Regions from separate parts of the Delftia sp. S65 genome, predicted to be linked through region 1. Evidence: predicted binding sites of a transcription regulator. Region 1 holds the regulator's gene; the other holds the start of a gene.
The links. The regulator LexA, encoded in region 1, represses DNA repair genes until DNA is damaged. The targets are predictions, from matches to a motif close to ACTGTATNNNNATACAGT.
Positions count from the first base shown of each region.

Region 2: IAE24_RS00685 (DNA topoisomerase IV subunit B) is a predicted target of LexA. The motif match lies at 2,025-2,042, and genes of this name have one in related genera.

Region 1 is NZ_JACVUR010000018.1:77,458-82,344, reverse strand. It holds gene kdsB (3-deoxy-manno-octulosonate cytidylyltransferase) at 1-353, shown strand, start outside; gene adk (adenylate kinase) at 618-1,274, shown strand; gene IAE24_RS16225 (asparaginase) at 1,367-2,356, opposite strand; gene lexA (transcriptional repressor LexA) at 2,455-3,129, shown strand; gene IAE24_RS16215 (hypothetical protein) at 3,292-3,714, shown strand; gene IAE24_RS16210 (sigma-70 family RNA polymerase sigma factor) at 3,969-4,445, shown strand; gene IAE24_RS16205 (FecR domain-containing protein) at 4,450-4,887, shown strand, end outside.
Region 2 is NZ_JACVUR010000001.1:169,881-174,767, forward strand. It holds gene IAE24_RS00680 (lytic transglycosylase domain-containing protein) at 1-5, opposite strand, end outside; gene IAE24_RS00685 (DNA topoisomerase IV subunit B) at 9-1,991, opposite strand; gene IAE24_RS00690 (MFS transporter) at 2,152-3,378, shown strand; gene IAE24_RS00695 (hypothetical protein) at 3,392-3,541, shown strand; gene IAE24_RS00700 (class I SAM-dependent methyltransferase) at 3,613-4,182, shown strand; gene dapA (4-hydroxy-tetrahydrodipicolinate synthase) at 4,258-4,887, shown strand, end outside.

The DNA.
Region 1 (4,887 bases):
TCTGCGATGCCCAGGGCATGGCCCACTATTTCAGTCGCGCCCCCATCCCCTTTGCGCGTGAACATGCAGGCCAGGCATGGTGGGAGACGGCATCTGCAGCGGCATCGGCAGCGCCGGGCCACCCCGGCTTCGCGCCACTGCGCCACATCGGCATCTACAGCTACCGTGCCGGTTTCCTGCGCAGCTTCCCACAGCTTTCTCCCGCCCCCACCGAGGTGCTGGAGGCGCTGGAACAGTTGCGTGCGCTGTGGCACGGCCACCGCATCGCCGTCCACCTGACGCCCCATGCACCAGGCCCTGGCGTGGACACCCCCGAAGACCTGGAACGGGTGCGCGCCCGGTTGTCCGCCTGAATCCGATCCCGCATACGCCAATACAGATGCGCCAATGGCGATGCCCGGCATCGCCATTCACAACACAACTGCACATGCGGTTTTGTCGGACAGCAAAACGCAGTTTTTGGAGATTGCACAGGCGACAGTTTTGCCCTCTGCGTGTAAGCCAGTGTTAGCCCTGTGCGTGCTATCCTTGCCCGCGACAAAAATATGACGCATGGACTGTCCGCCCCGGTGGGCCGATCCGGCAGACAAGAATTTCTACTCTCCTCAAGGACTTCCATGAAACTGATTTTGTTGGGCGCACCCGGCGCCGGCAAAGGCACGCAAGCCGCTTTCATCTGCCAGAAGTACGGCATCCCCCAGATTTCCACCGGTGACATGCTGCGTGCCGCCGTCAAGGCCGGAACGCCCCTGGGCCAGCAGGCCAAGGCCGTGATGGACGCCGGCCAACTGGTCAGCGACGACCTGATCATCAATCTGGTCAAGGAACGCATCGCCCAGGCCGATTGCGCCAACGGCTTCCTGTTTGATGGATTTCCCCGCACCATTCCCCAGGCAGACGCCATGAAGGCCGCTGGCGTGAAGCTGGACTACGTGCTGGAGATCGACGTGCCCTTCGACGCCATCATCGAGCGCATGAGCGGCCGCCGCTCCCACCCCGCCTCGGGCCGCACCTACCACGTCAAGTTCAATCCGCCCAAGGTCGAAGGCCAGGACGACGTGACCGGCGAGCCGCTGGTGCAGCGCGAAGACGACAAGGAAGAAACCGTCAAGAAGCGCCTGGACGTCTACAGCAGCCAGACCCGCCCCCTGGTGGACTACTACCGCGCATGGGCCGAAAAGGAAGCTGCAGCGGCGCCCAAGTACCGAGCCATCAGCGGCCTGGGCTCGGTCGAGGACATCACCCAACGCGCACTGGCTGCACTGGCTGAGTGATGCAGGCCATGTGCCGCAACGAAAAAAGCACCCGCCGGGTGCTTTTTTGTTGACCGCCAGCAATTGAAGAAATGCCGGCGTCGCCGCCCGGCTCAATCGCGCGGCTGTGCTGCCAGCGCCAGCATCATCGCAATCCGGGCCTTTGCCACAGGCAGCTGCGCCAGATCGGCCTCTGCCGGGTTGGTCCCAAGGCCGGAGGCCACGGGCAGGCCTTCGGCACAGCGCGTGCCCCGCCAGATCCAGACACCCTTGTCGCGGGCACGCTGCAAGGCCGCTTCCATGCCTTCGTGAACCGTCGCATTGCCCGTGCCAGCCACGACGATGCCACGCACGCCTGCCGCCACCAGCGCATCCACACCGCTGGCACGCGCCAAGGCGCCGCTGAACACCACCTCGACCCAGGGCAGCTCATCCAGCGCCAGCAGATCAGATGACATGGTCGCAGGCACCATGGCCCCCGTGGACGGCGCGGCGGGGGAGGACGGCGCATCGGGCACCAGCCAGCGCACACGCCCTTCCTCCACCAACGCCTGCGGCCCGCCTTCCACGGAGCGCATTGCCTGCAGCCGGTAGGGATGGACCTTCTGCACCTGGGCTGCCGCATGCACCTCGCCGCCTGCCACCACCCATACGCCGCTGCGCCCACCGCTGGCAGCCACGGTCACGGCATCGCGAAGATTCTGCGGTCCGTCTGCCAACAGGGCCGTGGCCGGGCGCATGGCGCAGGTCAACACAATGGGCTTGGTGGCCGGCAGCAGGCTGTGCAGCAGCCAGGCCGTCTCTTCCAGCGTGTCCGTTCCATGCGTGATCACCACGGCACGTGTGTCCGCATCCTCCAGTGCCTGCATGCAGGCGCGCAGCAACGCGCGCCACACGGGCCAGTCCATATCCTTGCTGTCCACCTGCGCGATCTGCTGCGTCTGCACGGGTCCCAGCGCCTGCTGCTCCAGGTCCGGCACGGCCTCCAGCAGCGACTGCACCGTGATCTGCCCGGCCTTGTACCCCACGCCCTGCGACTGCGAATCCGCCCGGCCGGCGATGGTCCCGCCCGTGCCCAGAATCACCAACTTTGACTGCCCCACTTGCACCTCTTGGAAAACTGGTTAAAAATACAGATACTGTATAAATCATCAGATGGCCTCCCAGCCTGCCATCTGCCCTCAAGGACCGGACGCACGCCATGCTCGACCATCCCAAGCTCACCGCCCGCCAGCAACAGATCCTGGACCTGATCCAGGCCGCCATCTCCCGCACGGGCGCGCCTCCCACCCGCGCGGAAATCGCCAACACGCTGGGCTTCAAGTCCGCCAACGCTGCCGAGGAACACCTGCAGGCCCTGGCCCGCAAAGGTGTGATCGAACTGGTCAGCGGCACCTCGCGCGGCATTCGCCTGCGTACCGACACCGTGCGCAACATCAATGCCGCGCGCGGCACCAGCTTCGGACTGCCGCTGTCGGCCCTGGCACCGCTGATGCTGCCCCTGGTGGGCCGCGTTGCGGCCGGCTCGCCCATTCTCGCGCAGGAACACATCGACCAAACCTATTCCGTCGAGCCCAGCCTGTTCCAGACGCGCCCCGACTATCTGCTGCGCGTGCGCGGCATGTCCATGCGCGACGCGGGCATCATGGACGGTGACCTGCTGGCCGTGCAGTCCGCACACGAAGCCCGCAACGGCCAGATCGTCGTGGCGCGCCTGGGTGATGAAGTCACCGTCAAGCGCCTGCGCCGCACCACGCAGGGCGTGGAACTTCTGCCGGAAAACCCCGATTACCCGGTGATTCGCGTCGCCCCTGAAGAGGCCTTTGCCATTGAAGGCCTGGCCGTGGGGCTGATCCGCAACAGCATGTCCATGTAAGCCGGACTGGCGGCCCTTCTCAGGCCGCCTCACCCCATTTCACGCACCGCCCAGGTGGTAGGCGCGAAGCCTTGGAGCTTCGCCCTGGGCGGAGCTTTGCCCGCAAACCGCAATCCTGCCTGTGTCCATGCCTCTTTGAAACACGCCAACAGGAGTCGTCACATGGGATTCGCTCTGCCAACACTGTCTTCTTTTTCCTTCCTGCGCCTGGCACATGGCATCCGCCTGACTGCGACCGCCATGGAGTCGGCCATGCCTCTTGCACAAGCCCCTGCGTGCCAGCCATTACCTGCCGCAGCACCCGAGCCCGCCAACGTGATCTCTTTCAGCAAGGCACGCCGGCGCAGCCAGCAGCGCCGCGGCAAGGCCGCACGCGCTGCAGACCATGGAGATGCCCAGCTGATCCTGCCCTTGCTGCCGACGCAGCCCGCCCTGCAATCCGCACCTGAGCAGCCTTCAGGTCTGCGCATCATCCAGCGGTCGCCGCAGGAGCAGCCGGAATGCCTGTTCATCTCCGGGCGCATGGCGGATGTCTGCGCTGCGCTGGAGCGCATGGAAGCGCATGGCGGACCGGCAGCCAACTGAGGCCCGATGCAAGGTGTGCGACACACCTTGCACGACACAAACCTGGGCGGCGCGGACCGCGTGCCGCACGAGGAATCGGCCTGCGCAAAGCTGGTGCAGGCTGGCGGCCGCCACTGTCCTGTAGCGCACATGCAACAAGTGGACGCCCTCTTTGCGGGAGGGGCGCCGGCCTGAAAGATAATTGATAAGCATTCTTATTATCTTTTGCAGCAGCGATTGCCACTGCGCCCGCCTCCTCCGCCCCAGCCTTCTCCGTGCACAGCCTCTACCAGAACCACCATCCCTGGCTGGAAAGCCTGCTGCGCAAACGCCTGGGCAACCGTGACGATGCCGCCGACCTGGCCCAGGACACCTTTGTGCGCCTGCTGCGCTCGCCCCTGCCGCAGCAGGACATCCGCGAACCCAGGCGCTACCTGGCCACCATCGCCCGGGGCCTGGTCGCCGACCTGTTTCGCCGCCGCACGCTGGAGCAGTCCTATCTGGACTATCTGGCCCAGTTGCCGCAATCGCTGGCGCCTTCGCCCGAAGAGCAGGCCATCGTCCAGCAGACACTGCTGGATGTGGACCGCATGCTCCAGGGCCTTCCTCCCAAGGTTCGCGAAGCCTTCGTGCTGGCCCAGTTCGAGGAACTGAGCTACCCAGAGATCGCCCAGCGCCTGGGTGTATCGCTGCGCACCGTCAGCAACTACCTGACCCGGGCGATGGAGCATTGCTGCCTGGTCCTGGCATAGCCACATGGGCGAGAGACATCTGGAAGGCAACGACCGCCGCGCCTTGCATGAGGCCGCCGCCTGGCACGTGAAACTGCGCGGCGCCTCTGCCACAGCAGGCCTGCAACAGGACTGGCAAAAATGGCATGAGGCCGATCCCGCCCACCAGCGCGCCTGGCTGCGCGTGCAATCCGTCACCGCGCAGCTGTCGCATCTGCCCGCCCCCCTGGCGCGCCAGGCGCTGGGCCGTCGCGCCTCGCCCACCCGCCGCTCCGTGATGCGCGGCGTGGCTCTGGGCCTGGGCAGCGGCGCCACGGCCTGGATGGCCTGGAAAGGCGCACCACTGGAAAGCTGGCAGGCCGGCCAGCGTACAGCCACGGGCGAGCGCCGGGATCTGACGCTACCCGACGGCTCCCTGGTGGCCCTGGATACGGCAACCGCCTTGGACACCGTTTTTGACGAC
Region 2 (4,887 bases), on a different contig from region 1:
GTCATGGGTCAGATGTCGACTTCAATGGCGTCGCCATGGAGCTCCATGAGCTCGCGGCGCGCTGCGGCCTCGCCCTTGCCCATGAGCTTGGTGACGACCTGCTCGGCCGCCGCGAAGTCCAGGTTCATGAACTGCACGGGCAGCAGGCGGCGCGTGTCGGGGTTGAGCGTGGTCTCCCACAGCTGCTCCGCATTCATCTCGCCCAGGCCCTTGAAGCGGCTGATCTGGCATTTCTCGCGCGGCACGCCATCCTTGGCCGATTTGTCCAGGATGGCGGTCAGCTCGCCCTCGTCCAGCGCGTACATCTTGGCCGCAGGCTTCTTGCCGCGCGCAGGCACGTCCACACGGAACAGCGGCGGCAGCGCCACATGGATGTGGCCGGCCTCGATGAGCTTGGGGAAATGGCGGAAGAACAGCGTCAGCAGCAGCACCTGGATGTGCGAGCCGTCCACGTCGGCATCCGAAAGAATGCAGACCTTGCCGTAGCGCAGGCCCGACAGGTCGGGCGTGTCGTTGGGGCCATGCGGGTCCACGCCGATGGCCACCGAGATGTCATGGATTTCGTTGTTGGCGAACAGCCGGTCGCGGTCCACTTCCCAGGTGTTGAGCACCTTGCCGCGCAGGGGCAGCACGGCCTGGGTTTCCTTGTTGCGGCCCATCTTGGCGCTGCCGCCGGCCGAGTCGCCCTCGACCAGGAAGACCTCGTTCAGGCTCAGGTCGCGGCTTTCGCAATCGGTGAGCTTGCCCGGCAGCACGGCCACGCCCGAGCCCTTGCGCTTTTCGACCTTCTGGCCCGCCTTCTGGCGGGTCTGCGCGGCCTTGATGGCGATCTCGGCCAGCTTGCGGCCCCATTCCACGTGCTCGTTGAGCCACAGCTCCAGCGCGGGGCGCACATAGCCGCTGACCAGGCGCACGGCATCGCGCGAGTTCAGGCGCTCCTTGATCTGGCCCTGGAACTGCGGGTCCAGCACCTTGGCGTTGAGCACATAGCTGGCGCGCGCAAAGACGTCATCCGGCATGAGCTTGACGCCCTTGGGCAGCAGCGAGTGCATCTCGATGAAGGCCTTGACCGCCTGGAACAGGCCGTCGCGCAGGCCGCTGTCATGCGTGCCGCCAGCGGTGGTCGGGATCAGGTTGACATAGCTTTCGCGCAGCGGTGCGCCGTCCTCGGTGAAGGCCACGCACCAGGCGGCGCCCTCGCCTTCGGCAAAGCTGTCGTGGTGGCGGTCGGCAAAGCCCTCGCCCTCGAACAGGGGGATGACCGCCTCGCCATGCAGGCTTTGCTGCAGGTAGTCGCGCAGGCCGCCCTTGAACTGCCAGGTCTGGGTGTCGCGCGTCTTCTCGTTGACCAGGGTCACCGACACGCCGGGCATGAGCACGGCCTTGCTGCGCAGCAGATGCATCAGCTCACCCATGGGCAGCTGGGGCGATTCGAAATAGCGGGCATCGGGCCACACGCGCACGGTCGTGCCCTGCTTGCGTTCGCCCGCGGCCAGCGGCCGCGACTGCAGGGGCTCGACCACGTCGCCGCCCGAGAAGGCGATGGTGGCCACCTTGCCCTCGCGGTGGATGCAGGCCTCAAGGCGCGTGGCCAGCGCATTCGTGACCGAGACGCCCACGCCGTGCAGGCCGCCCGAGAAGCTGTAGGCGCCGCCCTTGCCCTTGTCGAACTTGCCGCCCGCATGCAGCCGCGTGAAGACCAGCTCCACCACGGGCGCCTTTTCCTCGGGATGCATGCCGAAGGGGATGCCCCGGCCGTCGTCTTCGACGCTGTAGGAGCCGTCGGAATGCAGGGTGAAGCGGATTTTCTTGCCGAAGCCGGCCAGTGCCTCGTCGGCCGCGTTGTCGATCACCTCCTGCAGCACGTGCAGGGGGTTGTCGGTGCGCGTGTACATGCCGGGACGCTGCTTGACGGGCTCAAGGCCCTTGAGCACGCGTATCGAGCCTTCGGAGTATTCGCTGGCGGAAGTGGGAGATGGTTTGACTGCCATGGGGGCGGATTGTAGTGCGCGGCCCGGCTCAGTGCTGGATGCATTCACAGTCATTGACAGTGACTATCCCGAAAAAGCCGCTGCCATCAAGGGCCGCGCTGGCGCATGGGCGACCCAAGCGGCACAGCGCAAAACCCGGAGTTTCGCTAAAGTTTGCCGCATGCACAAAAACAACCAACCCATGTCCATGGTGCAGATACTGCTGTGCGGGGGCGCAGTCGTGACGCTGTCCATGGGAATCCGCCACGGCTTCGGCCTGTGGCTGCAGCCCATCACCCAGGAGATGGGCTGGACGCGCGAGTCCTTCGCGCTGGCCATCGCCATCCAGAACCTGTCCTGGGGCGTGCTCGGCATCTTCGGCGGCATGCTGGCCGACCGCTTCGGCGCCTTCCGCGTGCTCTTGGTGGGCGCGCTGCTGTATGCGCTGGGCCTGGCCGGCATGGCCATGGCACCCACGACAACCTGGTTCGCCCTGACGGCTGGCGTGGTGATCGGCGCAGCCCAGGCAGGCACCACCTATGCCGTGATCTACGGTGTGCTGGGCCGCCAGATTCCCGTGGCGCGGCGCAGCTGGGCCATGGGCGTGACGGCGGCGGCGGGCTCCTTCGGCCAGTTCTTCATGGTGCCCGTGGAAGGCAGCCTGATCTCGAACTTCGGCTGGTCCAACGCCCTGCTGCTGCTGTCGCTGTGCGCGCTGATGATCATTCCGCTGGCCTTCGGCCTGCGCGAGCCGGGCTTCCAGCCCGGCAACGCCCGTCCCGTGCGCGACCAGAGCGCGGGCCAGGCCGTCGCCGAGGCCCTGCGCACACCCAGCTTCGTGCTGCTGACGGCCGGCTACTTCGTCTGCGGCTTCCAGGTGATGTTCATCGGCGTGCACATGCCCAGCTACCTCAAGGACTACGGCCTGGCACCGCAGGTGGCCAGCATCTCGCTGGCGCTGGTGGGGCTGTTCAACATCGTTGGCACCTACGTGGCCGGCAACCTGGGCCAGCGCCTGCCCAAGCGCTACCTGCTGTCCACCATCTACTTCACGCGCTCGGTGGTGATCGTGCTCTTCCTGCTGGCGCCGCTGACGCCCTGGTCGGTCTACATCTTCTCTGCCGCCATGGGCCTGCTGTGGCTGTCCACCGTGCCGCTGACCAATGCCACCGTGGCCCAGATCTTCGGCGTGCAGCATCTGTCCATGTTGAGCGGCATGGTGTTCTTCAGCCACCAGGTGGGCAGCTTCCTGGGCGTCTGGCTGGGCGGCTATCTCTATGACCACACAGGCAGCTACCAGGTGGTCTGGTACCTGGCCATCGGCCTGGGCGTGGCCGCCGGCCTGCTGAACCTGCCCATACGCGAAGCCCCCGTGGCACGGTTGCGCGCAGCCCAGGCCGCTGCCTGACATGACGACATCCATGACGACATCCACCAGGCCCCGCCCACGCATCCTGCGCAGGCTGGCGCTGTGGGCCGCCGTGCTTATGGTGCTGGGCCTGGTCTTCATGCTCTATCTGCAGCCGCAGTTCATGCTGGGCATGGCAGACCAGATCTGGGCCTGCTTCTGAAATGGAAGCGGGAGCGGCGAAGGCCTGGCGGCACAATGTCGGCCGCTTTCACTTTATTTCCAAAATTGCACATGCACGCAGCCACGCCGCCCTCGCCCTGGATCCAACGCTGGTCGCACCTTCTGGCGCCCCAGGCCTCGGTGCTTGACGTGGCCTGCGGCCCCGGCCGGCACATGCGCTGGTTCCATGCGCGTGGCCACGCCGTCACCGGCGTGGACCGCGACGCCCAGGCCCTGGCCGGCCTGCAGGGCGTGGGCGAGCTGCTGTGCGCCGACATCGAAAACGGCCCCTGGCCCCTGCCCGGCCGGCAGTTCGGCGCCGTGGTCGTGACCCACTATCTGTGGCGCCCGCTGTGGCCGGCGCTGCTGGACAGCGTGGCCCCCGGCGGCGTGCTGCTGTACGAAACCTTTGCCCAGGGCAATGAGGCTTTCGGCAAGCCTTCCCGCCCCGATTTCCTGCTGGCGCCCGGCGAGCTGCTGCAGGCCTGCGCGGGCTGGCACATCGTGGCCTACGAGCACGGCCAGCTGGGCGAGCCCGATCGCATGGTCCAGCGCATTGCGGCACTGCGCCCCGATGCAACAGGCCGGGAACCCGTGGCCATGCTGGCGCATCAGAAGGCGTCAGGCTCTGCAATCGCCTGAATCCCTACAGGCGCCCGCCTTGGGCCTGCCTCCGACACTCGTTAGAATGATCCTTTCCCGTTTTTTCTTGCGGACATGACATCCTCCTCCGTCGCTCTCACTGGCAGCATCGTTGCCCTCATCACGCCCATGCACGAGGACGGTAGTGTTGACTACCCGGCGCTGCGAAAACTCATCGATTGGCATGTGGCCGAAGGCACGGACTGCATCGGCGTGGTGGGAACGACAGGTGAATCCCCCACCGTCAACGTGGAGGAGCACTGCGAAATCATCCGCGTGTCCGTCGAGCAGGCCGCAGGCCGCGTGCCCGTGATGGCCGGCTGCGGCGCCAACAGCACGCACGAAGCCATCGAGCTGGCCCGCTACGCCAAGAAGGTCGGCGCCGACAGCCAGCTGCAGGTCGTGCCCTACTACAACAAGCCCACGCAGGAAGGCCAGTACCAGCACTTCAAGGCGATTGCCGAAGCGGTGGGCGACCTGCCGGTGGTGCTCTACAACGTGCCCGGCCGCTCCGTGGCCGACATGCAGCACGACACCGTGCTGCGCCTGGCGCAGATCCCCGCCATCATCGGCATCAAGGAAGCCACGGGCAACATCGAGCGCGCCCAATGGCTGATCCGCGAAGTGCCCAAGGACTTCGGCGTGTACTCCGGCGATGACCCGACCGCTGTGGCCCTGATGCTGTGCGGCGGCCATGGCAACATC